DNA from 2 places in the Variovorax sp. RTB1 genome. Region 2 is predicted to be linked to the other one. Evidence: riboswitches for the same ligand, from Rfam matches in the RefSeq annotation. Region 2 holds a riboswitch; the other holds the start of a gene.
What was found. A riboswitch is a leader RNA that binds a small molecule or an ion and turns the genes downstream of it on or off. The one in region 2 is predicted to bind S-adenosylhomocysteine.
Positions count from the first base shown of each region.

Region 1: linked by a shared signal. The riboswitch ahead of ahcY (adenosylhomocysteinase) and the one ahead of metH (methionine synthase) in region 2 are both predicted to bind S-adenosylhomocysteine.

Region 1 is NZ_JASJXG010000004.1:47,927-63,763, reverse strand. It holds gene QN397_RS04145 (TlyA family RNA methyltransferase) at 1-315, opposite strand, end outside; gene ahcY (adenosylhomocysteinase) at 322-1,776, opposite strand; S-adenosyl-L-homocysteine riboswitch at 1,853-1,921, opposite strand; gene QN397_RS04135 (hypothetical protein) at 2,023-2,706, shown strand; gene phaP (TIGR01841 family phasin) at 2,837-3,307, shown strand; gene QN397_RS04125 (peptide chain release factor 3) at 3,433-5,061, shown strand; gene QN397_RS04120 (HAD-IIB family hydrolase) at 5,079-5,876, shown strand; gene QN397_RS04115 (Fic family protein) at 5,954-7,027, opposite strand; gene uvrA (excinuclease ABC subunit UvrA) at 7,390-13,233, opposite strand; gene QN397_RS04105 (MFS transporter) at 13,380-15,056, opposite strand; gene QN397_RS04100 (2-hydroxychromene-2-carboxylate isomerase) at 15,237-15,837, opposite strand, start outside.
Region 2 is NZ_JASJXG010000001.1:159,615-175,451, reverse strand. It holds gene QN397_RS00825 (protein NO VEIN domain-containing protein) at 9-923, shown strand; gene QN397_RS00820 (GtrA family protein) at 963-1,361, opposite strand; gene QN397_RS00815 (glycosyltransferase family 2 protein) at 1,402-2,361, opposite strand; gene QN397_RS00810 (ArnT family glycosyltransferase) at 2,358-4,160, opposite strand; gene metH (methionine synthase) at 4,215-6,983, opposite strand; S-adenosyl-L-homocysteine riboswitch at 7,016-7,100, opposite strand; gene dinG (ATP-dependent DNA helicase DinG) at 7,149-9,434, opposite strand; gene QN397_RS00795 (PACE efflux transporter) at 9,470-9,919, opposite strand; gene QN397_RS00790 (LysR family transcriptional regulator) at 9,992-10,876, shown strand; gene QN397_RS00785 (SH3 domain-containing protein) at 10,905-11,675, opposite strand; gene QN397_RS00780 (homocysteine S-methyltransferase family protein) at 11,897-12,940, opposite strand; gene QN397_RS00775 (alpha/beta hydrolase) at 13,003-13,836, opposite strand; gene hutG (N-formylglutamate deformylase) at 13,917-14,729, opposite strand; gene QN397_RS00765 (formimidoylglutamate deiminase) at 14,726-15,837, opposite strand, start outside.

The sequences.
Region 1 (15,837 bases), on a different contig from region 2:
GTGCTGCAGCAGGCAATCGGTGAAGCCTCCGGTCGACTGGCCGATGTCGAGGCACTGCAGCCCCGTCGCATCGATGCCTGCGGTCTTCAAAGCCCCTTCGAGCTTGAGTCCTCCGCGCGAAACGTAGCGCGCTTCGGCGCCGTCGACCAGGTCGAGCTCGGCCGATTCAGGCAGGTCGTCGCGGTTCTTGGCCACGTCACGCCATGCGTCGCTGCTGCCCGCATCGCGCCAGCGCAAACCGCCCGCAATCAAGCGAACGGCCTGCGATCGAGACGCGGCCATGCCGCGCTCCACCAACAATTGATCAGCGCGCATGCGCTATCAATAGCGGTAGGTGTCAGGCTTGTAAGGGCCGTTTTTATCGACACCGATGTAGGCCGCTTGCGCTGGCGTCAGTTCGGTCAGCATGGCGCCGACCTTCTTCAGGTGCAGGCGCGCGACCTTCTCATCGAGGTGCTTGGGCAGCACGTAGACCTTGCCGGCTTCATACGCGTCGGGCTTGGTGAAAAGCTCGATCTGCGCGATGACCTGGTTGGCGAACGACGACGACATCACGAAGCTCGGGTGGCCCGTGCCGCAGCCCAGGTTCACCAGGCGACCCTTGGCCAGCAAAATGATCTTCTTGCCGTCCGGGAAGGTGATGTGGTCGACTTGCGGCTTGATCTCTTCCCACTCGTACTTCTCGATCGACACGACATCGATTTCGTTGTCGAAGTGACCGATGTTGCAAACGATGGCCTGGTCTTTCATGGCGACCATGTGGTCGTGCGTGATGACGGACAGGTTGCCGGTCGCCGACACGAAGATATCCGCCTTGTCGGCAGCGTATTCCATGGTCACAACCTTGTAGCCTTCCATTGCAGCCTGGAGCGCATTGATCGGATCGACCTCGGTGACCCATACCTGCGCCGACAGGGCGCGCAGCGCTTGTGCCGAGCCCTTGCCCACGTCGCCGTAGCCCACCACGACCGCCACCTTGCCGGCGATCATCACATCGGTCGCGCGCTTGATGGCGTCGACCAGAGATTCACGGCAGCCGTACAGGTTGTCGAACTTGCTCTTGGTGACTGAATCGTTCACGTTGATGGCGCGAAACTGCAGCGTGCCGTTCGCCGACATCTCGTTCAGGCGATGAACGCCCGTGGTCGTTTCTTCGGTCACGCCGATGATCTCGGCGGCTTTGCGGGTGTACCAGGTACTGTCGACAGCGATCTTGGCCTTGATCGCGGCGTACAGGATGCGCTCTTCTTCGCTGGTCGGGTTCGCGAGAACGCCCAGGTCTTTTTCAGCGCGCTGGCCCAGATGCATCAGCAACGTGGCGTCGCCGCCGTCGTCCAGGATCATGTTGGGGCCTTCGCCCTTAGAGCCCTTGGGTCCGAAGTCGAAGATGGCGTGGGTGTAGTCCCAGTAGTCGGTCAGCGTCTCGCCCTTGACGGCGAAAACCGGCGTGCCGGCGGCTGCGATGGCAGCGGCTGCGTGGTCTTGCGTCGAGAAGATGTTGCACGATGCCCAGCGGACGTCGGCACCGAGGGCTTGCAGCGTTTCGATCAGCACCGCGGTCTGAATCGTCATGTGGATCGAGCCGGTGATGCGCGCGCCCTTGAGCGGGTGCGACTTCGCGAACTCGGAGCGAATGGCCATCAGGCCCGGCATTTCGGTCTCCGCGATGCGGATTTCCTTGCGGCCCCAAGCGGCCAGCGTGATGTCGGCGATGGCCTGATCGGTCAATTTGAGAGGGATTGCGACGGCGGATGCGGATTCGAGAACAGCGCTCATGAGAACTCCAAAGCAAGTTTGAGAATTGCCGCCGCGCTCGGGAAGGTAGACCTGTAGATCGACTCACCGCGAGAACAGCGGTTGAGCGTGGTTGCGATGTGGTCCGAGCCTCACGCCTGATGGCGCTGCAACGCTCCTCGGAACGACGGATTTTAGCGCAGACGCCCGATTGCGTGCGTCACCGCCCGGAAGGGTCGGCGTTACCGCCGACAAGCCGAAATTCTCAGGTCGCATTAGGCTCTGGCGATGATCCAACCCCCCACCTCTTCCTTCCGCACGCTTTCACCGCTTGCCTCCCTCCTTCTGACTTCGGCGTCGTTGTTCGCTCTCGGGACGCTTCCCGTCACAGCTGCCGCTCAAAGCCCGGCGGCGGCACCTGCTGCGGCGCCGACAGTGCGCATTCGCGGCACCGTCGTCTACGCAGACCAGAAGCAGGTCATCGTCAAAGACCGTGGCGGCGAAGTCGTTTCGCTGGCACGGGTCGCCGACATGCCGATCTCCGAGGTCTACCGAATCCAGCTGAGCGACATCAAGCAAGGGAGCTTCATCGGCACGGCAGCGATGCCGCAGGCGGACGGCACGCAAAAAGCGCTCGAAGTGCTGGTGTTCCCTGAAGCAGCGCGTGGCACCGGCGAAGGCCATTTCCCATGGGACTTGCAGCCGCAGAGCACCATGACCAATGCGACGGTGGCCGACCTCGCCGCGGCGCCGAAGAACGTGCGCGGCGGCCAGCAGTTGAAGCTCAGCTACAAGGGCGGTGAAAAGACGCTCATCGTTCCGCCGAACGTGCCCGTCGTGACCTTTAAGCCCGTAACCGACGCCCTGCTGGTCCCCGGCGCGAAAGTGCTGATCAACGCGCAAGAGCGCAACGGCACCCCGACGGCACTGCGCGTGCTGGCCGGCCGCAACGGCTTCACGCCGCCGATGTAATCCAAGGGAAATCCCGGAAGTAAATTGGCGAAGAGAACCGCCGCAGCCGCGCCGCTGCGGCGTATCGTGGCAACGGATTTCCGCATCGACAGGCGCGGCGTCCGCCTTCCTCAAACCTCAGGAGACTCCCATGGCCACCGCCAAGAAAGCTGCCGCCCAGCCCACCGCTTCGCAGGGCAACACCAAAATCCCCAGCCCGGCCGACATGCTCAAGGGCATGGCCGAGCGTCTGCAGAGCGTCAACCTGACCGGCGCCGGCAGCAAGCTGCTCGACAGCGGTCGCAAGGACCTTCAGGCCGTGATGCAGGCCAACGAAAAGTCGTACAAGGGCCTGCAGACGGTGGTGCAGCGTCAGACCGAGATGATCAAGAGCGCGATTGCCGAATGGCAGTCCGCAGCCAAGGCGGCCCCAGGCAAAGACCCGAAAGAAAATCTTGCCAAGCTCGACGAACTGGGTCGCGCGTCGTTCCAGCGTGCCATCGACGACATCAAGGAGCTGGCCGACCTGGCGGCCAAGTCGCAGAAGGACGCTTTCGAAGTCGTGCGCCAGCGGGTGCAGGACAACGTCGACGAAGTGACCAAGCTGCTGCAGCGCAAGTGAGAGGGCTGCCGGCGCGCTCGACGCGACCGGCATGACTACGGCTTTGTGGCGTCGCGCTAGCCCCGTGCGGGAGAAGCCAGGAGCGCATCCGTAAAATCGGGCAATCCCCCCGCAGATTGCCCACTTTGTCTTTCGCCTCCGAAACCCGTCGCCGTCGCACTTTCGCGATCATCTCCCACCCAGACGCCGGCAAGACCACGCTCACTGAAAAGCTCTTGCTGTTCTCAGGTGCGATCCAGATTGCCGGTTCGGTCAAGGCGCGCAAGGCCACGCGGCACGCCACCTCCGACTGGATGGAGATCGAAAAGCAGCGCGGCATTTCGGTGGCCTCATCGGTCATGCAGATGCTGTACCGCGACCACGTCATCAACCTGCTCGACACGCCCGGCCACAAGGACTTTTCAGAAGACACCTACCGCGTGCTGACCGCCGTCGACTCGGCTTTGATGGTGATCGATGCGGCCAACGGCGTCGAAGCCCAGACGCGCCGCCTGATCGAAGTCTGCCGGCAGCGCGACACGCCCATCATCACGTTCGTCAACAAGATGGACCGCGAAGTGCGCGAGCCGCTTGACATCATGGACGAGATCGAACGCGAGCTCGGCATGCCCTGCGTGCCGATGACCTGGCCGGTCGGCCAGGGCAAATCCTTCGGCGGCATCATGAATCTGCGCACCCAGACCATGACGGTGTTCGACTCCGGCAAGGAGCGACTGCCGCAGGAGTTCGAAACCATTCGCCTCGACAACCGCGCCGAGCTCATCAAGCGCTTCGGCAGCGAGTTCGAATCTGCCGAGCAGAGCATGGAACTGGCAGCCGGTGCCTCGCCGACGTGGGATCGCGAAGCCTTTCTCGCGGGCAAGCAGACGCCGGTGTTCTTCGGCTCTGGCGTCAACAATTTTGGCGTGATGGAAGTGCTCGATGCGTTGGTCGATCTGGCGCCGCCGCCGCAGTCGCGCACCAGCACCACGCTGGTCAATCGCCAGCCTGTGGTGAAGGAAGTGCAGCCGGAAGACAAGGACTTCGCCGGCGTCGTGTTCAAAGTCCAGGCCAACATGGATCCATCGCACCGAGACCGCATCGCCTTCGTGCGCATGGCCTCGGGCAAGTACACGCCGGGCATGAAGCTGAAGGTGCAGCGCACGTCGAAAGAACTGCGGCCGACCAGCGTCGTCACCTTCATGAGCCAGCGCCGCGAGGCGGTCGAAGAGGCCTATGCCGGCGACATCGTTGGCTTCACCACGCATGGCGGCGTGCAGCTCGGTGACACCATCACCGATGGCGCCAACCTGATGTTCACCGGCCTGCCCTTCTTTGCGCCCGAACTCTTCATGACGGTGATCCTGAAGAACCCGCTGCGTACCAAGCAGCTTCAACAAGGCTTGGCGCAGCTCGGAGAAGAAGGTGCGATCCAGGTGTTCCGCCCCGAGATCGGCGGGCCGATGTTGCTCGGCGCTGTCGGCCAGCTGCAGTTCGAAGTGGTGCAGCACCGGCTGAAGGGCGAGTACGACGTCGACGTACGGCTCGAAGGTTGCCAGTACACCGGCGCCCGCTGGATCACTGCCGACACGCCGGCGGAACTTAAAGACTTCGTCAACGCCTACCCGGCACGCATGGCGCTCGACGCGGCCAACACGCTTGCGTACCTGTGCACGTCGCCGTACGACGTGCGGCTCGCGCAGGAACGCTTCCCCAAGGTCCACTTTCATCCGTTGCGCGAGCACGCCGGGCTGGCGCTGCAAAGCGCCGGCTGAAGCTGGCGCAGGCCGCCATGCTGCCGTTGGCGCGATGGTCGTGGAACGCCCGGCGCGGCCTGCTGGGTGTTTTGACCGACATCGACGACACGCTCACCACCGACGGCGCCATCACGCCCGACGCCTTGCAGGCGCTGCTCGACCTGAAGGCCGCCAGCCTGCAGGTCGTCGCCATCACCGGTCGCCCGGTCGGCTGGAGCGAGCCCTTCGCGGCTGCATGGCCGGTCGATGCGATCGTTGCCGAGAACGGTGCGGTGGCGCTGATTGCCGACCACGCGGGCGTGTTGAGCAAGCGCCACCAACAAGACGTCGCCACGCGCGCCGTCAACTTCACGCGCATGCAAGGCGTGCTGGCGCGCATCGAGCACGAGATCCCCGGCGCGCAGCGCGCCACCGACTCACCGGGCCGCGAGACCGACATCGCGATTGACCACAGCGAGTTCACGCGATTGAGCGAGACGCAGATCGCCGCCGTGGTCGCGCTGATGCGCAGCGAAGGCCTGCACGCGACGGTCAGCAGCATCCACATCAACGGCTGGTACGGTAACCACAACAAGCTGGTCGGCGCGCGCTGGATCGTGCGGGAGCTATGGGGCCGCGCGCTGGACCCAGAGATAAGCCGCTGGGCCTACGTCGGCGATTCGACCAACGACCAACTGATGTTTGACGCCTTTGCGAACAGCATCGGCGTGGCCAATGTGCAGCGCTTCGTGCCCAAGCTGACGCACCTGCCGCGCTACATCACGCAGGGAGAACGTGGGGCGGGGTTTGCCGAAGTCGCGCGGGCGGTGCTGGAGAGTCGGGTCGTGCGCTGAGGTTCGGACTTGGCCACGCATGGGGCCGAGTGGATCGGCCAAGCCAGGGCTTGTTGAGCGCACCCCGGCTTTGGCGTTCATGCAACGTCGCCCTGCAGGATCGCGGTGAGCGCCAGATTGACGTAGTAGTTGCTGCGACCGATCTTCTGCTTTTGCACGAACCCGCCCTCGGCCAGTGCGTCCAGGTACTTGGTCGCGGTCAGGCGTGACAGCTGCAAGTCGCGTTGGATGAAATCGATCTTGGTATACGGGTGCATGAACAGGTTGTTGATCAAATCCTGGCTGTAGAACTTGTAGCCTGCGCGGATGCGTTGCTTGTAGTCTGCCAATGCGGCCTTGATCGCGTTGATGGTCCCGATGGTCTGCGCCGCCGTCTGTTGCACCGCCTCCAGCAGGTAAAGCACCCATTCTTCCCAGCGGTTTTCGGTGCGCACTGTTTGCAACAAGCGGTAGTAGTCGGCCTTGTTGCGCATGATGTAGCTGCTCAGGTAGAGCACCGGGCTATCGAGCAGCCCCTCCTTGACCAGGTAGAGCACGTTGACGATGCGCCCGGTGCGGCCGTTGCCGTCGTAGAAGGGGTGAATGCTCTCGAACTGATGATGGATCAGCGCCATCTTGATCAGGGGATCGACAGCAAACAAGTCGGGCTCGTTGATGAAGCGCTCCAACCCACGCATCAGCGCGACGATCTCGGCCGGGTCTTGCGGCGGCGTGTAGACGGTGCGGCCGGCGCCATCTCTCAGGGCCGTGCCCGGCAGCTTGCGAAAACCGGCGTTGTTGCGCTCCAGTTCCGATTGGATCTCGACGATCTGATTGGAGGTGATCAACCCGCTGCTGCGCACCAGATCGAAGCCGATTCGTAGCGCCTGGCGATAGCGCAGCACTTCCTTGGCGGCCGGGTTGGCAAAGGCCTCGGGCAGCACATCGTCCTTGAACAGTTCATCGTGCGTCGTGATGATGTTCTCGATCTCGGAACTGGCTTTGGCTTCCTGCAGGCCCAGCGTGTTGATCAGAATATCTTGATTCGGGATCGCCGCCGCGATGCCTTTGAGTTCGGCCAGTTGCCGGCTCGCGCTGGCGAGCTTTTTCAGGATTGCCGGCGTGTCAAAACGCCCGGCATCGAGCTGCTCAAGGGGCGGGAGGCTGTGCATCAGACTGGATTAAAGTTTTCTTGCATGTTATCTCCAACATGCATAGAAAACTTGAATTTCTATACACGTTGGCGCCGACGTGTTTAAAGAACGGCTAAAGTTATGCACGTAACGCCCCCCCTACTGCCCCTTCGCCAGCCCCAGTTTCTCGATCAAGACCTTCTCCCGCGCCATCGTGTCCTGCGCAAATTGGGTGTACCGGGCCGAGGACATGAGGGAGACTCCTTGACTGGGCCCAAATTGGACCGAGCCAGCTTCCGGCCAGCAATCGGGAAGTCCCGCCCGCGACGTGCGCACCCTGATGCGCAGCGGCAGGTACGCCGCCGGCGCAAACCCCTCCAGCGCAGCGCCACCCAACGCGCCTATGCCCGCGCCAGCACAGGCGCCAGCGCCACGCCGGTGTGCGTGCCCAAACGCACCACTTCTTCCGGCGGTGCCGCCGCCACGACGCGACCACCAGCGTTACCACCTTCAGGCCCAAGGTCGATCACCCAGTCGGCCTCGGCGACGACATCCAGATCGTGCTCGATCACCACCACGCTATGCCCGCCGTTCACCAGCCGGTGCAGCACATGGATCAGCTTCTCGACATCGGCCATGTGCAGCCCGACGGTCGGCTCGTCCAGCACGTACAACGTGTGCGGCGCCTTCTGACCGCGCCGCGTGATGTCGTCGCGCACCTTGCTCAGCTCGGTCACCAGCTTGATGCGCTGCGCCTCGCCGCCGCTCAGCGTCGGAGACGGCTGGCCCAACGTCAGGTAGCCGAGCCCCACGTCTTTCAGCAACTGCATTGGATGGCTGATGTTCGGCATGGCCGCGAAGAATTCGACGGCATCGTCGACCTCCATCTGCAGCACTTCGCCGATGCTCTTGCCGCGCCAGCTCACCGCAAGCGTCTCGGGATTGAAGCGGGCGCCGTGACACACCTCGCACGGCACCTTCACGTCGGGCAAAAAGCTCATCTCGATGGTGCGCACACCAGCACCGTCGCATCCAGCGCAGCGGCCTTCGCCGGTGTTGAAGCTGAAGCGCGCCGGACCGTAGCCGCGGGCCTTGGCTTCCAGCGTGTCGGCGAACAGCTTCCGGATGGTGTCCCAGAAACCGATGTAGGTGGCAGGGCAGCTGCGCGGCGTTTTGCCGATCGGCGTCTGATCGACTTCGAGCACGCGGTCGATGGTTTCGTAGCCCTCGACCGCGCTGCAGCCGGCCCATCTGGCGCGCTTGCCTGCGGCATCGTTATCGCGGCCGGCCTTGGTCATTCGCTGCACCACGATCGCATACACGTTGGCCAGCAGCACGTCGCGCGCCAGCGTCGACTTGCCCGAGCCGCTGACGCCGGTGACCGCCACCAATCGATGCAACGGCAGCGACGCCGTCACCTCCTGCAGGTTGTGCAGATTGGCACCGCGCACCGTCAACCAGCCGGGGGCACCCACTTCGGGCGCCGGCACCGGACGGCGCTCCTGCAGCGGATGCTTGATGGCATTGCGCAGATAGCGGCCAGTCTGCGAATCAGCCGCGGCCTCGATGTCGGCGACCGAGCCCTCGGCAACCAATCGCCCACCGCGCTTGCCCGCGCTCGGGCCGATGTCGATGATGTGGTCGGCGCGCCGGATGGTGTCTTCGTCGTGCTCGACCACCACCAGCGTGTTGCCTTTTTCGCCGAGCTTGTGCAGCGCGTCGAGAAGGATCTGGTTGTCGCGTGCATGCAGGCCGATGGTCGGCTCATCGAGTACATAGCAGACGCCCTGCAGGTTGCTGCCAAGTTGCGCCGCCAGGCGAATGCGCTGTGCCTCGCCGCCGCTCAATGTGGGCGCGCCACGGTCGAGCGTGAGGTAGCCGAGTCCGACTTCCTTGAGGAACTCGAGGCGGCTCTTGATCTCCGGCACCAGGTCACGCGCGATCTCCGCTTCGCGCCCCACCAGCTGCAGTGTTTCGAACCACTCGCGCACTTCGATCACGCTCATGCGCGCGAGTTGCGTGATGCCGATCCCACCGATGCCGAACGGGTTCACGGCGCCTGTGGCCGGTGCGTCGGGCGCGGCTCCGAACAGCACGGCGCGCGCGATCGCATTCAGACGTGTGCCTTCGCAGGTCGGGCAGGCCACGTCACCGACGTCTTCGGCCTCCGGCTCCGCAAAGGTTTGCTCGCGGCCCTTCTGGTCGGCGCCGAGCACCGAGTCGTCGAACACCTTGCGCTGGTCCTTGTTCAGCTTGACACCGGTGCCGACGCAATCGGGGCACCAGCCGTGCTTGCTGTTGTACGAGAAGAGCCGCGGATCGAGTTCGGTGTAGCTGGTGCTGCAGATCGGGCAGGCCCGCAACGTAGAGAACACATGCACGTGGCCGATGCCATGGGTCGGCGCGTTGGCCATCATCGCGGCGCGCAGGCCGGTGAGTTCGCTCAACACATGCACCACGCCCTTGCCGTGCTCCAGCGCGCGGCGCAGCGCGTCGCGCAACTCGGCTTCGTTCTCCGGCAGCACATCGAGACTCGCCACCGGCAGTTCGATGCTGTGCTCCTTGAAACGGTCGATCCGCGGGAAACCGGTCGTCGGCAAGAACCCACCGTCGACACGCAGGTGCGTGAAGCCGCGCGGCCGGGCCCAATCGGCCAGTTCTGTGTACACGCCCTTGCGGTTGCTCACCAGCGGCGCGAGCAGGCCGATGTGCTGGCCGCGAAAGTTCTTGAGCAGTTGCGCCGCGATGCTGTCGGGCGTTTGCGGCTGCACGGCTGCACCGTCGTTGACGCAGTGCTGGATACCGAGCTTGACGTACAGCAGCCGCAAAAAGTGCCATACCTCGGTGGTGGTACCGACCGTGCTCTTGCGGCCGCCACGCGACAGGCGCTGCTCGATCGCCACCGTGGGTGGAATGCCATATACCGCGTCGACCTCGGGCCGACCGGCCGGTTGCACGATGCTGCGCGCATACGCGTTGAGCGATTCGAGGTAACGGCGCTGCCCTTCGTTGAAGAGAATGTCGAAAGCAAGCGTTGACTTGCCAGAGCCGCTGACGCCGGTGACCACGCTGAACTTGCCGCGCGGAATGTCGACGGAAAGATTCTTCAGGTTGTGCTCGCGCGCATTCACGATCTGGATCGCGTTGCTGCCCGGCGCCTTGGCTTTCGTCTTGCCCGAATAGCGGCGCGCATTGCGCTCGGCCACCTTGTAGGCGTCGGGACCGATCGCCAGTTCATAGTCGGCCAATGCTGCGCCGGTGAGCGATGCGCGGTCTTCGCGCAAGGCCTCGGGCGTGCCGGTCGCGACCACTTGCCCACCGCCCTCGCCGCCTTCGGGGCCGAGGTCGATCAACCAGTCGCTGGCGCGGATCACGTCCAGGTTGTGCTCGATCACGACCAGCGAATGGCCGGCGTCGAGCAGCTTGCGCAAGGCTCGCATCAGCCGCGCGATGTCGTCGAAGTGCAGGCCGGTGGTCGGCTCGTCGAACAAAAACAGCGTTCCCTTGCGCGCGACCGCCTGCTTGCTCGACGTCGCGCTCTTGGCAGCTTCGGCCAGGAAGCCGGCGAGCTTGAGCCGCTGCGCTTCGCCGCCCGACAAGGTCGGCACCGGTTGGCCGAGCTTCACGTAGTCGAGCCCCACGTCGATGATGGGTTGCAGCACGCGCAGCACTTCGCGGTCGACTGCGAACACGGTGGCCGCCTCGGCGACGGTCAGGTCGAGCACGTCGGCGACGTTGTAGTTCTTGCCGCCGCGCTCGATGGTCACCTCAAGGATCTCGGGTCGGTAACGCTTGCCATCGCAGTCCGGGCAACGCAGGTACACGTCCGACAGGAACTGCATCTCGACGTGCTCGAAGCCCGAGCCGCCGCAGGTCGGGCAGCGCCCGTCGCCTGAGTTGGAGCTGAACTTGCTGGCCGTGTAGCCACGCTGGCGCGACAACGCCGCCGTCGCGAAGATCTCGCGGATGGCATCCCACGCGCCGACATAGCTCGCAGGGTTGGAGCGCGCGGTCTTGCCGATGGGCGATTGATCGACGAAGACCGCGTCGCTCAGGTAGTCCGCACCGAGCATGCGGTCGAACGCCCCCGGCGATTCGGTCGTCTTGCCGAAGTACCGCATCAACGCGGGCGCCAGCACGTCCTGCACCAGCGTCGATTTGCCCGAACCGCTGACGCCGGTGATGCACACCAGCCGCTGCAACGGCAGCTCGACTGTGATGCTCTGCAGGTTGTGCTCGCGCACACCTTCAAGGATGAGCCGGTGCGTGTTCTCGCTCACCAGTCGCTTGAAGCCCATGCCGATCTTCTTGCGACCGCCGAGGTAGTTGCCGGTCAGCGTGTCGGCATCACGCAGCTGGTCGGTGGTGCCGTCGAACACGATCTGCCCGCCGCGGATGCCAGGGCCGGGCCCCATGTCGATCACGCGATCGGCCGCGAGCATGACGGCCGGATCGTGCTCGACCACCACCAGCGTGTTGCCCGCGTCGCGCAGCCGCAGCATGGCTTCGGTGATGCGGTTCATGTCGCGCGGGTGCAGGCCGATGCTGGGCTCGTCGAGCACGAACAGCGTATTGACCAGCGAGGTGCCGAGCGCCGTCGTGAGGTTGATGCGCTGCACCTCGCCGCCGCTCAGCGTGCGGCTCTGTCGATCGAGCGTGAGGTAACCGATGCCGACGTCGTGCAGGTAGCGCAGGCGGGTGGTGATTTCTTCGAAGAGGAGTTTGAGGGCCTGGGCATCACCGTGGCTTGCTCCTTCACCCTCTGGGGGAAGGTTGGCGAGGGGGCGTTCGGCCGAGGGCTGCTGCCCATCGAAAAACCGCCGCAGCCGCTCGATCGACAGCATCATCAGATCGTGCAGGCACAGCCCCGGCAGCGACTCGAGCTGCGCGCGCGACCACTTCACGCCCCTCGGCATGAAGCGCTTTTCGGGCGGCAGCTCGGCATCGGCATCGGCCTTGCTACCGATGCGCCACAACAGGCTGTCGAGCTTCAGCCGGGCGCCGGCGCACGTCGGGCATTGCGTGTAGCTGCGGTACTTCGACAACAAGACGCGGATGTGCATCTTGTAGGCCTTGCTTTCCAGATAGGCGAAGAAACGCTTGACGCCGAACCACTGCTGGTTCCACTTGCCCTTCCAGTTGGGCGAGCCTTCGATGACCCATTGCTTCTGCTCGTCGGTCAGTTTGTTCCACGGCGTGTCGCGCGGAATGCCGGCGGCTTCGGCGTGGCGCATCAGATCGTCCTGAGCCTCCTTCCACGCGGGCGTCTGGATAGTCTTGATCGCACCCGCGCGCAGCGTCAGCCGGTCGTTCGGAATGACCAGCCCGAGGTCGACGCCGATCACTCGGCCGAACCCGCGGCAGGTTTCGCAGGCGCCCACCGCAGAGTTGAACGAGAACATCGACGGGATCGGGTCGGTGTAACGAATGTCGCTCTCGGGGCAATGCAGGCCGGTGGAGAACTTCCAGATCTCTTGCGCCGGCTCGGGAACGACAGCGCCGTCGACGACGCCCTCTGCCGCGAGGACGGGCGCGGGCAGCGATGCATAAACCGTCAGCCGCCCAGCACCGCGTTTGAGCGCAGTCTCGATGGCTTCCAGCACGCGTGCCCGTTCGGCACCGGCGATGCGAAAGCGGTCGGCCACCACGTCGAGCACCTTGCGCGGGCCGGTCGGCGTCGCCACTTCACGCTCGGCCTGCACGCGGGTGAACCCGCTGGCCGAGAGCCATTGCGTCACTTCTTCGGTACTGGTCGCCGCCGGCAGTTCGACCGGGAACGTCAGCACCACGCGCGGGTCTCCAGCGGCGGCCGCGCGCACGGCCAACGCGGTGTAGATGGAGTCGGGCGAATCGTGCCGCACCGGCAACGAGGTCTCGCGGTCGAACAACTGCGACGCGCGCGCGTAGAGCAGCTTCAGGTGATCGTTCAGCTCGGTCATGGTGCCGACCGTCGAGCGCGACGACCGCACCGGGTTGGTCTGGTCGATGGCGATGGCGGGCGGCACGCCCTCCACCTTGTCGACCGCCGGCTTGTCCATGCGGTCGAGGAACTGGCGCGCGTAGGCAGAGAAGGTCTCGACGTAGCGGCGCTGCCCTTCTGCATAGAGCGTGTCGAACACCAGGCTCGACTTGCCCGAACCGCTGGGGCCGGTGACCACCGTCATCTCACCCGTGTGGATGTCGATGTCGATGTTCTGGAGATTGTGCTGGCGTGCGCCGCGGATGCGAATGGAGCCCTGTGTCATTGCTTGCCTGGAGGTGGGGCAAACATTATGGGCAGCGTGCCGTGGCAGCGCCGTGGCAGGGTCTTGCGCGCACCCCTGTCAGCCGCCACGCCATGAAAAAAGCCCCGCGGCCTTGTGGCTCGCGGGGCTTTTTGGGTTGCGACGAGTTAGTCGTTCGCGTAAATGTCGACGTCTTTCGTCTCGCGGACGAAGATCACGCCGATGACCAGCGTCACAAGCGCGATCACGATGGGATACCAGAGCCCGTTGTACATGTTGCCGGTCTGCGCCACGATGGCCAGCGCGGTAGCCGGCAGCAGGCCGCCGAACCAGCCGTTGCCGATGTGGTACGGCAGGCTCATCGAGGTGTAGCGGATGCGGGTCGGGAACATCTCCACCAGCATGGCAGCGATCGGGCCGTAAACCATCGTCACGTAGATCACCAGGATGGTGAGCAGCAGCACGATCATCGGCTTGTTCATCTTTTCGGGGTCGGCCTTGGTCGGGTAGCCATGCTCCTTCAATGCAGCGCCGATGGCGGCCTTGAAGTCGGCGTCCTTCTTCTTGGCTTCGTCGGCCGGCAGGCCCTTGCTGGCGTAAGACTCGATGACCTTGTCGCCGATCGAGATCTTGGCCGTGCCGGTGCCCTCAGCCGTGTCGTAGCTCACCGAGCGCGTGGCCAGCACCTGCTTGGCGATGTCGCACGAACTGGTGAACTTGGCCGTACCGGTCGGGTTGAACTGGAACGAGCATTCGCTCGGGTCCGCGGTCACGACAACCTTCGATGCGGCTTGCGCCTTCGCCAGATCCGGGTTGGCCGCTTCGGTCAGCATGCGGAAGATCGGGAAGTACGTCACCGCAGCGATCAGCAGGCCGGCCATGATGATGGGCTTGCGGCCGATCCGGTCGGACAACGAACCGAAGATCAGGAAGAAAGGCGTGCCGATCAAGAGGGACAGTGCCACCAGCACGTTGGTCGTCGCACCGTCGACCTGCAGCGAGCCGGTCAAAAAGAACTGCGTGTAGAACTGGCCGGTGTACCAGACGACCGCCTGGCCCATGGTCAGACCGACGAGCGCCAGGATGACGATCTTCAGGTTCTTCCATTCGCCGAACGATTCCGACAGAGGCGCCTTCGAGGTCTTGCCCTCGGCCTTCATCTTCTGGAACGCCGGCGATTCGGACAGCGACAGGCGAATCCACACCGACACCGCCAACAGAAGCACCGACACCAGGAACGGAATGCGCCAGCCCCAGGCAGCGAATTCGGGCTCGCCGAGCAGGGTACGCACGCCCAGGATGACCAGCAGCGACAGGAACAGTCCCAGCGTGGCCGTGGTTTGAATCCACGATGTGTAGGCACCCCGCTTGCCGTGCGGCGCGTGTTCGGCCACATACGTCGCAGCACCGCCGTACTCACCGCCGAGCGCAAGGCCCTGCAGCATGCGAAGCGCGATCAGGATGATCGGCGCGGCAACGCCGATGGTGCCGTAGCTGGGCAGCAGGCCGACGACGAAAGTCGACAGGCCCATGATCAAAATGGTGATCAGGAAGGTGTACTTGCGGCCGATCATGTCGCCCAGCCGGCCGAACACGATGGCGCCGAACGGACGCACCAGGAAACCGGCTGCAAAGGCAAGCAGCGAGAAGATGACTTGCGAGTTGGGGTCGAGATTCGAGAAGAACTGGCGACCGATGATGGCGGCCAATGTTCCGTACAGATAAAAGTCGTACCACTCGAACACCGTGCCAAGGGACGAGGCGAAGATCACCTTGCGTTCCTCGGGAGTCATGGGCCGGGGGGCCGGATGCGGAACCCCCTTCGAATCCAGTGTGGCTGCCATTGCGTCGTCTCCTGTTTGAAATTCGGATGCGGCCTCGTCACGAGACCGCACCGCATTCTTGAAGCGACGACTGACCCGAGACTTTCACCAAACTGAACCGACGCTGACAGTTCGAGGGGAAACCCGCGGGGTCGGTTTCAGGATGCAAGAAAACCCGCCTCGGCGGCGTCCTTCACGCTTTTATTTCGCGCGGACGATCCCGGGCCGGTCGGCCGCATCGCGCCATGCCGCGCTGTCGAACCAGGGGTCGCCCTCGACCATCGCGCGCAGCATCGGCAAGCTGTCGAAGCCCCACACCGCCTGACCCTCGACCGAGTACGCGGGCACGCCGAACACACCGGCAGTCGCCGCCTCTTCGGTATTGGCACGCAACTGAACCTTGGCCTCCTCGCCTCTGCTGTCTCGCACCAGCGTCAGCCGCGATGCCAATGAGGCCAGGCGTACCGGGTCCGCCGCATCGCCACCACCGCGCCACACGTCATGAAAAATCGTCTCTGCCACATAGCGGCTGATCTCGCCCGTGTGCGTCGTTGCCAGCGCGAGCCGCAGGTGCGGCAGCGGGTTGTACGGATGGCTGGCCGGCATGTCGATGGGAATGCCGTTCGCGCGGCCGAGCCACAGTGCCTGCCGATAGACCCAGGCGCGCTTGGACGGAACGTCGGCAGGCGCCACATGACCGTGGTGCATGAACAGCGCGCCGAGCAGCAGCGGCTTGTAGCTGACGCTGTAGCTGAGCCCTTCGAGCGCGTCGGGCAGTCGCTCGAACGCCAGATAGGCATAG
Region 2 (15,837 bases):
CCTCCCGCATGGAAAAAGAAGTCGAACCCGCCGTCCTGGCCCTCATCAACGAAAAGCGCCTCACGGGCGAAAAACGCACGCCTGTCGAAATCATTGCCCGCATGGGCGTGTTCGAAGCGCGCGACAAAGCCGGCGACCACGCCTGGCTGGCGACCGGCGACAACGTGATCGCCACCGTCTGGGCGGAGCTGGTCAGCATCTCCGGCGATGGGCGCTGGTTCTATCTCGAGTCGCTGGATGCGCAGCGCCGGCTGGACGGCGGGGAGCGAAGCGCCCAGCAGATTCAGCGCGCCAAAGACCGTCTGACTTTGCTCAAGCGGTCGCTCGACGCGGGCCAAGGCGTGCGGGCCGTATTGCAGACGAACCGCATCGAGATTGCAGACCTGGAAACGGACAAGGCGGCCAAAGTCTCGACACGTGTCCCAGACGAGCAGGAATGGCACGTCGCTTCGTGGGATGCCGACCTGAAGGTCGCAGTGCTGGTGCGCGGCGCGCGCGGCTGGCTGCCCACCGACGAAGACATGCAGGCCGCACGTGCGCGGGGCGGCGTTCCGGTGCCGCCGCCGGAAGTCGTGGTGGTCGTCGCCTCCCGCGAAGAGCTGCAGACGGCCGCGCTGGAGTATCTGACGCGCCACTTCGCGGGCTACGGATACAAGCCTGAGAACGTGGTCGGCCAGAACCTCGGCTACGACATCGAGGTGAAGGACAAGAAGGGCGCCACGTTGCTCAAGCTCGCGGTGAAAGGCACAGCGGCGGGGATGGCCAGCTTTCAGCTCTCGGCGCAAGAGCGCGCGTGCGCCAAGACGACAGACCAATGGCGCCTGGTCGTCGTCACCGATGTCCCCGGCCCGGCGGCGGCGCACAAGCTCTACAAGCCCACCGAAATCGACAGCGCGTCGGGGCTCGAGCCGCTGCTCGACTAGCCTGCCCTGCCCTACCCTGCGTAGCGCCGCGGTTCGCAGTCAGGGACCGCGCCGGGCCTTGAACACCAGCTGCCGCGCCGACAGGAAGTTCAGCGTGAGGCCGGCGCAGCTGCCGAGCGCCACGCCGAGCGCGGGTGCCCAGCGACCGTCGATCCAGTGCAGGGTCGCGACGTAGACCGCGTAGTTGATGACGGCGCCGCCCAGCATCGTCACCAGATAGCCGAGGTACTCACGCACGATCGACGTGTCTGACGACCGCGCCGCGAAGGTGTAGCGCCGGTTGAGCGCCCACGTCGTGCTGGCCGCGGCCAGAAACGACATGACGCGTGCTGCATACCAGCCGAGCACCGGCGCAGCGAGGTACAGCACGCCGACGTCGACTCCCAGGCCGACGATGCCCACCGCAGCGAAGGTCAGGAATTCACGACCGAGCTTCATCGCGCTTTGATCGCCGGATCACTGCACATCGATGGATGCTTCAAGGCTCGACAGCGTGTCGCACGCCCGGAATCGCGAGGTAGCGCAGCCGCTTGGCTTCCCGCCGGCCGATGGTCACCGTGTGCAGCACCACGCCGCAAACGAAGGCGAGCATGGCGGTCAGCATGCTGCCGGTGAGCAGCACGGCCGTCGGCAAGCGCGGCACCAGACCAGTTTGGACGTAAGTGAGCGCTAGCGGCAGGGCGGCGAGCAGCGACACGAGCGCCAGCATCCCTGCGATGCTGGCAAAGAACTGCAGCGGCCGTTCGCTCACGAACAGCTTGCAGATCGTCTTCAGGATGCGCCAGCCGTCGCGGTAGGTCGACAGCTTGCTGTGCGAGCCCTCGGGCCGCGAGCGATAGCGCACCGGCAGTTCGGCGAAGGGCATGCGCAGTTCGAGCGCGTGCACCGTCAGTTCGGTCTCGATCTCGAAGCCCGCCGACACGGCCGGGAACGACTTGGCATAGCGGCGCGAGAACACCCGGTAGCCCGACAGCATGTCGGTGAGGTGGCCGCCGAAGAGTCCGACGACAGCGCCGGTCAACATGCGATTGCCGAGCCGGTGGCCAGCCCGGTAGGTCTCGGCATCGGCGCCGTCGTCGACGCGATAGCCGACCACCATGTCAAGGTTGCCTGCCACCAGCGCATCGATCATCGGGCGCACGCCGTCCAGATCGTAGGTCGCGTCCCCATCGACCATCACGTACACGTCGGCCTCGACATCCGCGAACATACGCCGCGTGACGTTGCCCTTGCCGGCCAGCGCCACGTGCGTGACGCGCGCCCCGCTGGCGCGTGCCACTGCGGCGGTGTCGTCGGTCGAGTGGTTGTCGAAAACGTGGACCTGCGCTTCGGGCAGGACAGCCCTGAATTCGGCGATCACCTGGGCGATGGCGAGCGCTTCGTTGAAGCACGGGATGACGGCGGCGATGCGCAGGGAAAGTAAGGAGAGTTCGGTCATGGCGCGTCCGCGAGGATACGGTAGGCCTTGGCACCGTCCTTTTCGAACAGTGGAACGAAGTGCTTGTCGAAGCCGGGCTTGCTGCTGAGGCCCGCCACATAGGGCGAGGCGACGACCAGAGAACCGAAGCCCAGCGACATGAACTTGCGCGCCATCTCGGCTGGCGGCGCAGCCAGAAAATCGGCGTAGCGCCACGGCCCGAGCATGTCGCCCCAAACCTCGTCGGGGCCGTAGTAGATCGCCTCGCTCAGCGCCACCTGATAGAGCTTGCCGTGCGGATGCTCGCGCAGGTAGCGCATCACTTCATAGCCCGGCACGTTCACGCGCAGGAAGGCATCGCGCGTGTCCTGCGTGAGCGAGACCATGGCGCCTCTCTTGAATGTCTGTTGCACCGACATGGCGGCGAGCGTGACGATCAACAGCCCACCGACCCAAACGCCGACCGTCGACCATCGTGACCACGCCGCGAACGCCGGTGCGGCCTTGCGAACGCCCGAAGCGATCGCCTTGAAGAACACGGCCCAGCCCAGCGCAGACATGAGCGCGACCAACGGGTACGACGCCGTCATGTAGCGCGGATAGCGCGACGTCACGAGCCAGACGACCAGCGAGTAGGCGCAGAACACGACCGCCGCGCGCACCGCCGCAGACCGCCTGAACCATGGGCTCAAAGGCGCCAGCACGACGCCCCAGATCGCCAGGTTCGGCCATGCCGCGTGCGCCTTCACGTCGTCGAACTGGTTCTGATAGTCGGCGGCGTTCCAGTTGGTGAAGCCGAACAGGCGCGCGCCGATCGGGTTGAACGGGTCGCCCGTCGTGATGGCGTTGCGCGCGTACCAGTAGATGCACGGCAGCAAGAAGCTCAACAGCGCGAGCGCCAACACCTTGGGCCGACGCTCGCGCCACAGCACGAACACCGCGACCAACGGAAGAAAAGTCAGCGCTTGGTACTTGCACCCTGCCGCCACGCCGAAGAAAAATGTCGCCACGACCAGCCAGCGCGGCGCTTGCGGACTCTTCGCATCCTGCGCCTCGCGCCACCACCACAGCGCGACGCAGCCGGCCAGCACGAACAGTGCGACGCCCATGTCGATCAGCGCACTGGCGTAGTCGCCCAGGCCGAGCCAGATGGCGGCGCCGGCGAGCGCGAGCGTGCGGCTGGTGTGCTGTCGTCCGAGCCGATAGACCATCCCTACCGACAGCGCGCCCGCGAGCGCGCTCAGGAAGTGCGGCAGCACGTCGTCGCCGACCAGCAGCGCGGCGGCATAGAGCAGGTTGTAGTTGTACGGAAACCAGGGGTAGCGCAGCCAGTCGTGGATGCCGAGCGCGCCGGTCTGCGCCAGCATGCGCGCGTACGGCAGGTGGTACATCAGTTCGTCGAAGACGGCGGGCGGTGCGAGCGGTGCGACCAGCGCCGGAAGAGCGATCAGCGCGAGCGCGGCGAGTGCGGCTTTGTCGAGCCACGACATCGGCGCGTCGGCGCCCCAGGAGGAAGGAAAGGTAGCAGCCGCGGCACGCTCACGCAATTGCCGCCGCCATGCCGGCACTTGCAGCGCCGCAGCGCCGATGCCGATAGCGACCAGCACGAGAACGCCCGTCACGCCGAACAATCCCGCGATGGCCAATGCCTGAAACGCGCAGATGAACAGGCCGACCCCGAGCGTGGCGGTCATACCGGCTTCGAGCCAAACGTCGGCCGGCGTGGGCGCGCCGATGCGGGACAACACGGCGCGCCCGTAGCCCCAACAGCTCACGACGAACACCGCCAGCGCCGCGTAGTGCGCCGCTGCAAAAATCAACTTCTGGAAAATAGAAACTCCCGGTCGCCGGCCACGGACGCACCGGCCGACGGGTTATAGATTCGGGGCCAGCAGCCGCTCCAACTCGGCCTCGCTTTGTTTCCTGCGCGCCGCCTGGTCCTGCAACTGGTCATGCCCGATTTTGCCGACGTTGAAGTACGTCGAATGAGGATGGCTCAAATGGAAGCCGCTGACGCTGGCGGCGGGCGTCATCGCAAGGCTTTCGGTTAGCGTCATGCCGATGTCCTGGCACTGCATGACTTCGAACATCTCGCGCTTGACGCTGTGGTCGGGGCAGGCCGGATAGCCGGGCGCCGGACGAATGCCGCGGTACTTCTCGGCGATCATGTCCTCGTTGCTCAGGCCTTCGTGCGGCGCATAGCCCCAGAGGTCGGTGCGCACGCGGTGATGCAGCGATTCGGCAAAGGCCTCGGCCAGCCGGTCGGCCAGCGCCTTCAGCATGATGGCCGAGTAGTCGTCCAGGTCGTCGACGAAGTACTTCTCCTTCTTCTCGACGCCCAGGCCCGCGGTAACAGCGAACATGCCGACATAGTCTTTCAGGCCGCTGTCTTTCGGCGCGACGAAGTCGGCCAGGCAGCGGCTCGGTCGCATCACGCCATCGATCATCTGTTTCTCGGTCTGCTGGCGCATGCCATACCAAGTCATGGCGACCTCGGTGCGGCTCTCGTCGGTATAGAACTCGATGTCGTCGTCGTTCACCGTGTTGGCGGGCCAGAAACCGACGATGCCGCTGGCGCTGAGCCAACGGCCTTCGATCAGGCGCTTCAACATGCGCTGACCGTCGGCATACACGCGCACGGCTTCGGTTCCGACCACCTCGTCTTTCAGGATGGCGGGAAACGGACCCGCGAGGTCCCAGGTCTGGAAGAACGGGCCCCAGTCGATGTACTTGGCGAGCTCGGTCAGGTCGTAGTTCTTGAACACGCGGCGACCGATGAACTTGGGCACCGGCGGCGTGTAGTTCGCCCAGTCGATCGGCGTCTTGTTGGCCCGCGATTTCGCCAGCGACCACATCGGTATCTGCTTCTTGTTGGCGTGCTGCAGTCGCACCTTTTCGTAGTCGGCGTTGAGTTCGTCGATGTACTTGGTGGCGTTGTCCGAAAGGAGGCTCTGCGCCACACTCACGCTGCGTGAGGCATCGGGCACGTAGACGACCGGGCCCTCGTAGTGCGGCGCGATCTTGACGGCCGTATGCACGCGACTGGTGGTCGCGCCGCCGATCATCAGCGGGATTTTCTTGATGCGGAAATGGTCGTCGCGCTGCATCTCGCCGGCGACATACTGCATCTCTTCGAGGCTCGGCGTGATGAGGCCCGAGAGCCCCACGATGTCGGCGCCCTCGACCTTGGCGCGCGCCAGAATTTCGTGGCACGGGACCATCACGCCCATGTTCACCACTTCGAAGTTGTTGCACTGAAGCACGACGGTGACGATGTTCTTGCCGATGTCGTGCACGTCGCCCTTGACCGTCGCGATGATGATCTTTCCCTTGGTGCGCACATCGCGCCCCGCGGCTTCGTCGAGCAGTTTTTCCGCCTCGATGTAGGGCAGCAAATGCGCCACGGCCGACTTCATCACGCGTGCCGATTTGACCACCTGCGGCAAGAACATCTTGCCCTGGCCGAACAGATCGCCCACGACGTTCATGCCGGCCATGAGCGGCCCTTCGATCACATGCAGCGGCCGGCCGCCTTTCGCCAAAATGATCTGGTAGGCCTCCTCGGTGTCGTCGACGATGAAGTCGGTGATGCCGTGCACCATCGCATGCGACAGGCGCTGGTCGACCGCCACCGGGTGCTCCGGCGTGCCGCGCCATTCGAGCTTCTTGCTCTCGTCCTTGGCGCCGCTCTTGGCCGTCTCGGCCACTTCGACGAGGCGCTCGCCAGCGTCTTCGCGGCGGTTGAGCACCACGTCTTCCACCCGCTCGCGCAGCACCGGCTCGAGGTCGTCGTACACGCCGACCATGCCGGCATTCACGATGCCCATGTCCATGCCCGCCTTGATGGCGTGGTACAGGAACACGGTGTGGATGGCTTCGCGCACCGGGTCATTGCCGCGAAAGCTGAAGCTCACGTTCGACACGCCACCCGACACGCGGGCGCCCGGCAGGTTTTGCTTGATCCAGCGCGTCGCGTTGATGAAGTCGACCGCGTAGTTGTTGTGCTCTTCGATGCCGGTCGCGATGGCGAAGATGTTCGGGTCGAAGATGATGTCTTCCGGCGGAAAGCCGACCTCGTCGACCAGGATGCGATAGGCCCGTTCGCAGATTTCGATCTTGCGCTGGTAGGTGTCGGCCTGGCCCTTTTCGTCGAACGCCATGACCACCGCTGCAGCGCCGTAACGCCGCACCAGCTTGGCCTGCCGCTTGAAGCCGTCGACGCCTTCTTTCATCGAAATCGAGTTGACGATGCCCTTGCCCTGGATGCAGCGCAGACCGGCTTCGATGACGTCCCACTTGGAGCTGTCGACCATGATCGGCATGCGCGCGATGTCGGGCTCGCTGGCGATCAGGTTGAGAAACCGGACCATGGCAGCCTTGCTGTCGAGCATGGCCTCGTCCATGTTGATGTCGATTACCTGCGCGCCGTTCTCGACTTGCTGGCGTGCTACCGCGAGCGCCTCCTCGAACTGATCATTCAGGATCATCCGGGCAAATGCTTTCGAACCTGTGACGTTGGTGCGCTCGCCGATGTTGACGAACAAGGCGCCCTCGCCGATCGTGACCGGTTCGAGGCCCGAGAGCATCAGCGGCGGAAGAATCGGAGTACCTGAGGTCTCTGGGGACTCGGAGTTCGGGGACATCTGGGACACGGGCTCACCTGTAGATTTTTGAAATCAGGTGAGCGTCGTTGCGATCCCGAGCCTGACGTGACCGGGTCTTGAGAAAGACCGGTCAACGCTGCAACGCTCCTCGAGAGGCTTAATTTTAGGCGGCTTTCGGATCGTCGATGCCGCGTGAGGGTTTGGTCAAACGACCACCGCCACCTCCGACGCACGCACAGTCGTCAGCGCAAACGCCGGCAAGCCCTGCAGCAACCGTTGCCCATAAGACGTACGAACCAGCCGCCGGTCATAGCAATACACGCTCGCCCGATCGTCCTCGCTGCGGATCGCGCGACCGACCCACTGCGCCAAACGAATCGCCGTCGCCGGCACCACCAACTCGGTGAAAGGATCGCGGCCGACGGTACGCAGCCACTCGGCGCGGGCTTCGCTCACCGGATCGTCGGGTGATGCGAACGGCAGCTTGGCGATGAAGACCGATTCGCACAGCTTGCCCGGCAGGTCCAGCCCTTCGCCAAACGACTGCATGCCGAAGATGATCGACGGTAGGCCTTCGGCGACGCGGTGGCGGTGCGTGGCCATCAACTGCTGGCGCGGCATCGCCGTCTGCAGCAGCACGATGGGCTTCAGGCGGGACGTCAGCGCCTCGACGGCCATGCGCAATTGCTCCCGCGAGGTGAACAGCACGAGCGCACCGTGCCGCACATCGGCCAGATCGCGCATCAATGCTTTCACCATCTCGGCGACATAGGCGGCAGCTTCGCGAGGATCGGCTCGGGTCTCGACCGCGATGAGCTTGCCTTGCTTGGCGTAGTCGAACGGGCTGGGCACTTCGAGCGTGGTCGCGACGCCTTCCTCGTGCAAACCGTGCAGGCCCGACTCGCGCAAGAAAAAATCAAAGCGTCCGCAGCTGGTCAACGTGGCCGATGTGAGCACTGCGCCGCGCACCTTGTTCCACAGGTTGTTGCGCAGCGTCGCTCCAGGCAGCAACGGACTCGCGTGGGCTTGCAGCGTGGCCAGGTCGCCATCGACTTCCAGCGTGAACCATTTGGCGGCCGGCGCTGCACCGGGCGTTGCGTCGCGCAACAGCAATTGAGCGGTGTCGAGTGTCTGTTCGAGCCGTGGCGCCAGCGCGCCGAGTTGGGCATACATGGCGGACAGCCGGCGGGCGAGTGCTGGCTGGTCGCGCATTTCGGCTCGCAACGCGCTCGCGATGACACGCAACGCGTCCAGAAATCCGGAAGCATGGTGCGCCACCCGACCGAGTGGTCCCTGCAGCGATTCCGGCAGTTCACCGAGCGGCAAACGTGCCCGGGATGTGTTGCGACCCGTTGCGTTGAAGGCGTTCGCGAGGCCGGTCTGGAGAGCTTCTCCGTACAGTTCCATCACCAGCCGCTCGACCTGTTGTAGCGCCTGTCGCATCTGCGAGGCATGCATCGGAATGTCGGCCACCTCGGTCACCTCCAGCCGCACGCCAACGCGCACCGCACGCTGGGCCAGCCGCTCGGCCCACACGTGGCGGCCCAGGTCCATGCGGCAGGCAAATTGCGAGAGCGCGGTGGCCGGCAAATGGTGCGCCTCGTCGAGGATCAGCAGGCAGTTGTCGAGCTCGGGCAGCAAGCGGTTGTTGAGCGACGACAGCAGCAGGTCGTGGTTGACCACGATCACCTGCGCGCCGACCAGCGTCTTGCGGCGCTCGTAGTAGACGCAGCCGTTGAACGATGGGCAATGCTTGCCGGTGCACGACGCAGCGTCGGCCGCCATCGGTGCCCAGAGGTCGGCGGCGGGCTGGGCGTCGAGCGAATCACGGTCGCCGTCCCATGCCCCGCGGTTAAGCGCTTGCGCGATACCGGTATGGAACTGGAGGCGCGCGGCGACCTCATGCGGTGGCCGCACGGCGCGCGACGCGCCCTCGCCGGCCTCTTCGTCGGCGAACAGGTCGTCTTCGAAGTTGTCGCCCTCTTCGCCGTGGCTTCCGTGCTCTGCGTCGGCGCCATCCGCCGCCATGCCGGTCAGGCGTTCGAGCTTCAGCTTGCACACGTAGCGACCGCGGCCCTTGGCGAGCGCGAAGCGAAACGGCTCGGGCAGCAGCGCGGCGAGCGCCGGCAAGTCCTTGTTCACCAACTGCTCTTGCAGCGCGACCGTAGCGGTGGAAATCACCACGCGCGTGTTGCGCGCCAGGGCCAGCGCGATGGCAGGTGCGCAATAGGCGAGCGACTTGCCGACGCCAGTCCCTGCCTGGATCACGGCAATCGCGCGGACCGGCTCATCGGCGCCGCTGACGGCGCCGATTTGCGACTCTTGCGAAAGATTCGACTTTTCAGCCTTGCCGAGCGTGGCAACGCTCAGCGTGCGCGCCACGTGTTCGGCCATGCGCCGCTGCCCTTCGCGACTGCGAAATCCCTTGCTCGCGGCCACAGCCCCGTCGAACGCCTGCAAGGCCGACGCGGCCCATTCCAAAGATGACATCGAGCGAGTGTTGCATGCCGCAGTGCGGCGCTGGTTCAGGCCGGCTGAGCAGCGCTCGTGGAAGGCGTTGCAGCCGATGTGGGCAGACCGAAAACGGTGTCGAAGCCCCAATTGAAAACGAAGGTGTAGACCAGGAAGAACACGACCAGGCCGAGGTCCATCACCAGCGCCTCCAGAAGGCTCACGCCCAGCGCCCAGGCGAACACCGGCACCAGAAAGGCGATCAACCCGCCCTCGAAGCCGACTGCATGCGCGATGCGGCGCTTGACGCTGCGGCCACGCACGGCTTGCCGCGATTCCCAGCGCTCGAAGAGCGCGTTGAAGGCCAGGTTCCAGAGCACGGCGATGACCGAGGCGACCACGGCCAACGCCCCCGAATGACCGAGGCCCTGCCCCGACATCAGCGCGAGCCCGACGCTGGCGGCCACGATGGCGATGCCTTCGTAGAGGGTGATGTAGACGACGCGGCGTTTGATACCTTGCATGAGGCGACTTTATGTTTGGCGTGCTGACATATAAAGTTATCTACTTTCAATCTAACTGATAGGTAAGACGGCATGGCTTGGTCGAGCGACAGCGTCGAAGTCTTTCTCTCTGTCATCGACAAAGGCTCGTTCTCGGCCGCCGCTCGGGCGCTGGGCCGCGTGCCTTCGGCGGTCAGCATGGCAATCGCCAACCTCGAAGCGGAACTCGATTTGCCGCTGTTCGACCGCGCCGGCCGCGAGCCGCGACCCAATGCCGCCGCGCGCTCGCTGGAGCCGCAAGCGAGGTTGCTGGCAACGCAGTTGCGGCAGTTGCAGGTTCAAGCGCTTTCGCTGACACAGGGCCTGGAACATCGACTCACGCTCGCCATCGCGCCTGAGTTGCTGGCGGCACCGTGGAGCGCCGCGCTCGCCACACTGGCGCAAGAGCATCCCCTGCTCGAAGTCGAGGTGCTGGCGGCGCCGCAGGCCGATGCGCTCGACATGCTGCACACCGGTCGCGCGCAACTGGCGCTCGTGTTCGAGCGGCCAAGCCTGGACGGTCGCGAAGGCTTTCAGGAAGTGAGCAGCGAGACGATGGTCGCGGTCATCGCGCCAGCGCACCCCGTGCTCGCACAGGCCGCCGGCAAACTGCGTGAACAACACCTCATCACGACGCGGCAGATCGTCGTCGCTGGGCGTGATCTGGCGACGAGCGATCCGCGCTTCGTCTATGCGCGGGACACCTGGCGCACCGACAACGCGCTCGCAGCACTGAGCCTGATCGCGGCGGGCCTGGGTTGGGGCTGGTTGCCGCGCAACGTGGTGCTACCGCACATAGCCGCTGGCGCGCTGGTCGAAATTCCTTTTGAGAACCTCAGCAACGGACTCGACCTATGGGTCGACGTCGTGTGGTCGAAAGAGCGGCCGCTCGGGCTGGGCGCCAGCCGCTTCGTCGACCTGATGCGACGCCGCGGGTGAGCAGCGAGCGAAGTCGCTGTGGGTCAGGTCAGGGACCGTCCTTCTGGAAGCCATTGCTGCGCGGCGGTGTGTTGGAAGGCGCTGGCGGCGGCGACGGCTGGAGCCCGACGCCCGGCAGCGGACGAAAGCCGGGCTGCGGCATCGGTTGGGGACGAAACCCCTGCTGCGGCGGGTTGAAGTTCCCGCCGGGTGGTGGCCGGTAGCCGGGAGGCTGACCGCCACCGGGCCCGCCGAAATTGGGATTGCCGGGGCGACCGGGGCCATAGCCGGGGCCGTAGCCGGGACCATAGCCCGGGCCATAGCCACCTCCGCCACCGCCACCTGGAAACGGATTCGGCCGCCAGCCCGGTTCAGGCGGCCGTTCCGGTCGCCAACCCTGTACGGGCGGCGGTTGCCGATTGCCCCAGTAGCGACGGTCGCCGTACCAGGAGCGATCGCGGTAGTTATCGGCCCAGTAGTTGCCGATTGCGAAGCCGACGATCGGGATGCCGATGCTGGCGCCGTAGGTGGCCAACGGCACACGCTGGTCTTCGTAGGCGTAGTCGAGGCTTTGAGCTGCGACCCACCCACGCAGTTCGTCGGGCAACACGACGTCGCACCAGCCGTAGCCGTTGGTGCATCCGATGACGTCGAGCGGCTGGCCCGGACCGAGCCGCGCCACCGTCGGGTAGTCGCCCGAGGGACCGGCGCGCAAGTTGACGGGCCCGCGCGTGAAGGCCTGCTGTGCAGCGGCGGCGACCGGAAGAATCAGCGCGAGGGCGCCGATGCCGATCCATCGCTGAGCATTTGTCTTGTTCATGTTGAGTCCTTGTGCGAGGTCAGGGTAGGCCGCGGTCTGAAGCGTTGTCAATCGGCCTTAACCTCGTCTGTGCCGGCCTGGCCTTGTCGAACAACGCGGCATGAAGCGTCCGCGTGCACGCTCGTTGCGTTTGGAGCGCAAGCTTCATCTGCGCTTCACAAATTTGCTGAAAGTGAAGACTCGCAGAGTCGCCGATCGAACGCAGATTGCGACGCTTCCGATCAGGCGGCTTCGCGATAGAACGCATTGCGCAGCACGCGTCCGTGCAGCGGCGCCACTGCCCGCCCGATGGCGGCGATGTGGTCGGGCGTGGTGCCGCAACAACCACCAACGATGTTGACCAACCCTTCGGCGGCGAACTCGTGCAGCAGCCGCGATGTGACTTCGGGCGTCTCGTCGAAGCCGGTCTCACTCATTGGATTGGGCAGTCCGGCGTTGGGGTAGCAGCTGATGAAAGTGTCGCCCGCGACCTTGGCCAGCTCCTGGATGTACGGCCGCATCAGCGCCGCGCCGAGCGCGCAGTTGAGGCCGACGGCCAGCGGCTGTGCATGCCGGATGCTGTGCCAGAACGCGGTCACGGTCTGGCCGCTCAGGATGCGGCCCGATGCGTCGGTCACGGTGCCGCTGATGATCAGTGGCAGCCGCTCGCCGCTGTTGTCGAAATACTCCTCGACCGCGAACAGCGCGGCCTTGGCATTGAGCGTGTCGAAGATCGTCTCGACCAGGATGACGTCGGAGCCGCCTTCGACCAGTGCCTCGGTCTGCTCGTAGTAGGCCGCCCGCAGCGATTCGAAGTCGACGTTGCGCGCGCCCGGGTCGTTCACATCCGGGCTGATGCTCGCGGTCTTGGGCGTTGGGCCGAGCGCGCCGACCACAAAGCGTGGCTTGTCGGGCGTGCTGAATTTGTCGCAGGCTGCGCGAGCCAACTTGGCGGACTCGACGTTCATCTCGCGTGCCAGATGCGCCATCCTGTAGTCTTCCTGCGCGATCGTGGTGGCGCCGAAGGTATTGGTCTCGATCAGATCGGCACCGGCGGCCAGATAGCTTTCGTGGATGTCCTGAATGACATCGGGGCGGGTGAGCGAGAGCAGCTCGTTGTTGCCTTTGACGTCGCGCTCGAAGTCTTTAAAGCGATCGCCCCGGTACTGCGCTTCGTTGAGTTTGAAGCGCTGGATCATCGTGCCCATCGCGCCGTCGAGGATGGCGATGCGCTGGGCGAGGATGCCAGGCAACGCCTGGCCGCGGGTGTAGACGAGAGGCTTCATGCTTCCGATTGTAGAAACCGGGACTTCGGATGCCCGGCGAATAACCCCGAAGCGCCCGGAACTCAGACGGCCAGGAACTCCAGCAAGGCCTTGTTGAATTCGGCAGCGTGCGAGAGGTTCACCCCGTGCGGGCCACCCTTTATCAGGGTGAGGTGACTGCCTGCAATCGCCTTGTGCGTGCGCGCACCGCTCACTTCGAACGGCACGATTGCATCGGCATCGCCGTGAATGACCAACGTGGGCACCTTGATCTTTTCCAGGTCGGCCCTGAAGTCCGTGCGACCGAAGGCGGCCACGCAATCCAGCGTTCCCTTGGGTGAGGCAAAAGCCGCGATGTTGCGCGCATACACCCGCTGGCTCTCGCTGACTTGCACCTTGTCGCCGGCCTTGAAGAAGTTTTCGGTGAAGGCGTCCAGGAAGGCGAGCCGATCACTTTCGACACCGCCTTGAAATCCCGCAATCGTTGCATCGTCCAGGCCGCCTTCAGGATTGTCCGTCGACTTGTAAAGGTACGGCGTCACAGCGGAAGCAAACACTGCCTTGGCAATTCTTGCGGTGCCGAACTTCGCGATGTAACGGGCAACTTCACCGCCGCCCATTGAAAAGCCGACCAGCGTTACGCCGTGCAGCTCGAGCTGCGTCAGCAGTGCATCCAGGTCCGCGGCGAACGTGTCGTAGTCGTAGCCGGCCCACGGCTGCGAGGAGGTACCGAAGCCGCGTCGGTCGTAGGTGATGACGCGATAGCCGGCCTTGATCAGCGCAGGCACCTGCGCCTCCCAGGAACGACCGCTCAACGGCCACCCATGAATCAAGACCACAGGCTTGCCGACACCATAGTCCTCATAGTGAAGTTCGACGGGGTGATGCGCCTCGGTGGCAACCTTGATCATCGGCATACATTTCTTCCTGTGGGGTGTTTGGACAATCGGACGGTATCTCGCGCCACCTCCCTGCTTCTGCTGCCGCCTCGATGTCCCTAGCGTTTCTGGGCGAACTCCAGCGCCGCGTTGAGCATCTGCCGAACTTGAGGCAAGACGCCGGCCGCTGCTTCGGGCAAGTAGTTGAACGGCAGCGCTTCCTGCATGTAGCTGGACTGGGTCATCTCGAGTTGCACCGCGTGAACGCCCGCGGCCGCATCGCCATATTCGCGCGTGATGTAGCCGCCCTTGAAGCGGCCGTTCAACACGCCCGCGTAGGACGGCGCCGACTGCGCAATGGCCAGCAGTGTCGATGCAAGCGCTTCGCTGCAGCTCGCGCCGTTGGCGGTGCCCAGATTCAGGTCGGGCAGCTTGCCTTCGAAGAAGCGCGGCAGTCGCGAGCGGATCGAATGCGCGTCCCACAAGACGACGGTGGTGTGCGCCGCCTTCATTCGGGCGAGTTCAGCTTGCAACTGCCGGTGGTATGGATGCCAGACCGCATCGCGACGCGCGGCGATTTCGGCGGCGTCGGGCACATCACCTGCGGTGTAGATCGGCGTGTCGTCGAAGGTGTCGATCGGGCACAGGCCGGTCACGCTCTGGCCGGGATAGAGGCTGGCGCCATCCGGCGCACGATTGAGGTCGATGACGTAGCGCGAATGCGTGGCAACGAGCACCGACGCGCCAAGTTCATGGGCGAAGTCGTAGAGCCGTTCGAGGTGCCAGTCGGTATCGGGCACATGGCGCGCTTCTTCTGTCAGGCGAACTGCCAATGCCGGGGGAACGTAAGTGCCGACATGCGGCATGGAGATCAGCAACGGGCGCGTGCCCTGGCGAAAGCGGAATGGGGGTTGGTCGGTGACGAAGGTCATGTGGTCGAAAGCAGTTGCGTGCGCGCAGCGACGAAGCCTGCTGCTGCGCTGTCGTGAAGAAGGTGCCGGCCGCCACTCGCGCGCTGTTCGCCACGGACCCACACAGCGTCTATGGCGCTGGTGCGGTGGCTCGCGAATACGTGCGACGAGAGCATGTCCTCCGCATTCAATCCCGCAAGCGCTGGCTGCGCTGCATCGAGCACGACGAAGTCGGCGCGCTGACCGATCGCGAGGCCGGCGACGCATCCGGGGTCCAGGCGGCCAGCCGCCTGCGCGCCGCCCTGCACTGCGGCGAGCGTCATCGCCGTGGCGACATGCGGTTGTCCCCTGTCGGCAACGACGTTGCGCTGGCGCGTCGCGAGGCGCTGGCTGTATTCGAGCATCAGCAATTCCTCCGCGGCGTTGACGCAGATGTGGCTGTCGGAGCCGACGCCCCACACACCACCGGCTGCGCGCCACGCGGGCAGGTCGAAGATGCCGTCGCCAAGGTTGGCTTCGGTCGTCGGGCACAGCCCCGCGACGGCCCCGCTTCGGGCCGCCCGCGCGTACTCGTCGGTGTCCATGTGCGTCGCATGCACGAGGCACCAGCGCGCATTCACGTCAGCGTGATCGAGCAGCCAGGCGACTGGCCGTTGCCGGCTCCAGGCGATGCAGTCGTCGACCTCTTTGGTCTGCTCGGCGATGTGGATGTGAATGGGCGCGGTGGCATCGATCGCGTCGAGTCCGGCAAGCGCTTGGCGCAAGCCTTCGGGCGGCACGGCGCGCAGCGAATGCGGCGCGAGGCCGAGCCGTGCGCCTTGCGCATCGCACAGTGGCTTGAGGCGTTCGAGCAGTCGCAGCATCGAGTCGGTCGAGCGGATGAAGCGCCGCTGGCCGTCGCCCGGTGCGGTGCCGCCGAAGCCGCTGGTTTGGTACAGCACGGGCAGCAAAGTCAGGCCGATGCCGGCGCGGTGCGCGGCACGCATGAGGGCCAGCGCGAGCGTGGCGTCGTCGGCATACGGACGGCCATCGGCGTCGTGGTGCACATAGTGAAACTCGCAGACCGACGTGTAGCCGGCCTCGATCATTTCGACGTAGAGGCCGAGCGCGATGGCTTCCATTTGTGCCG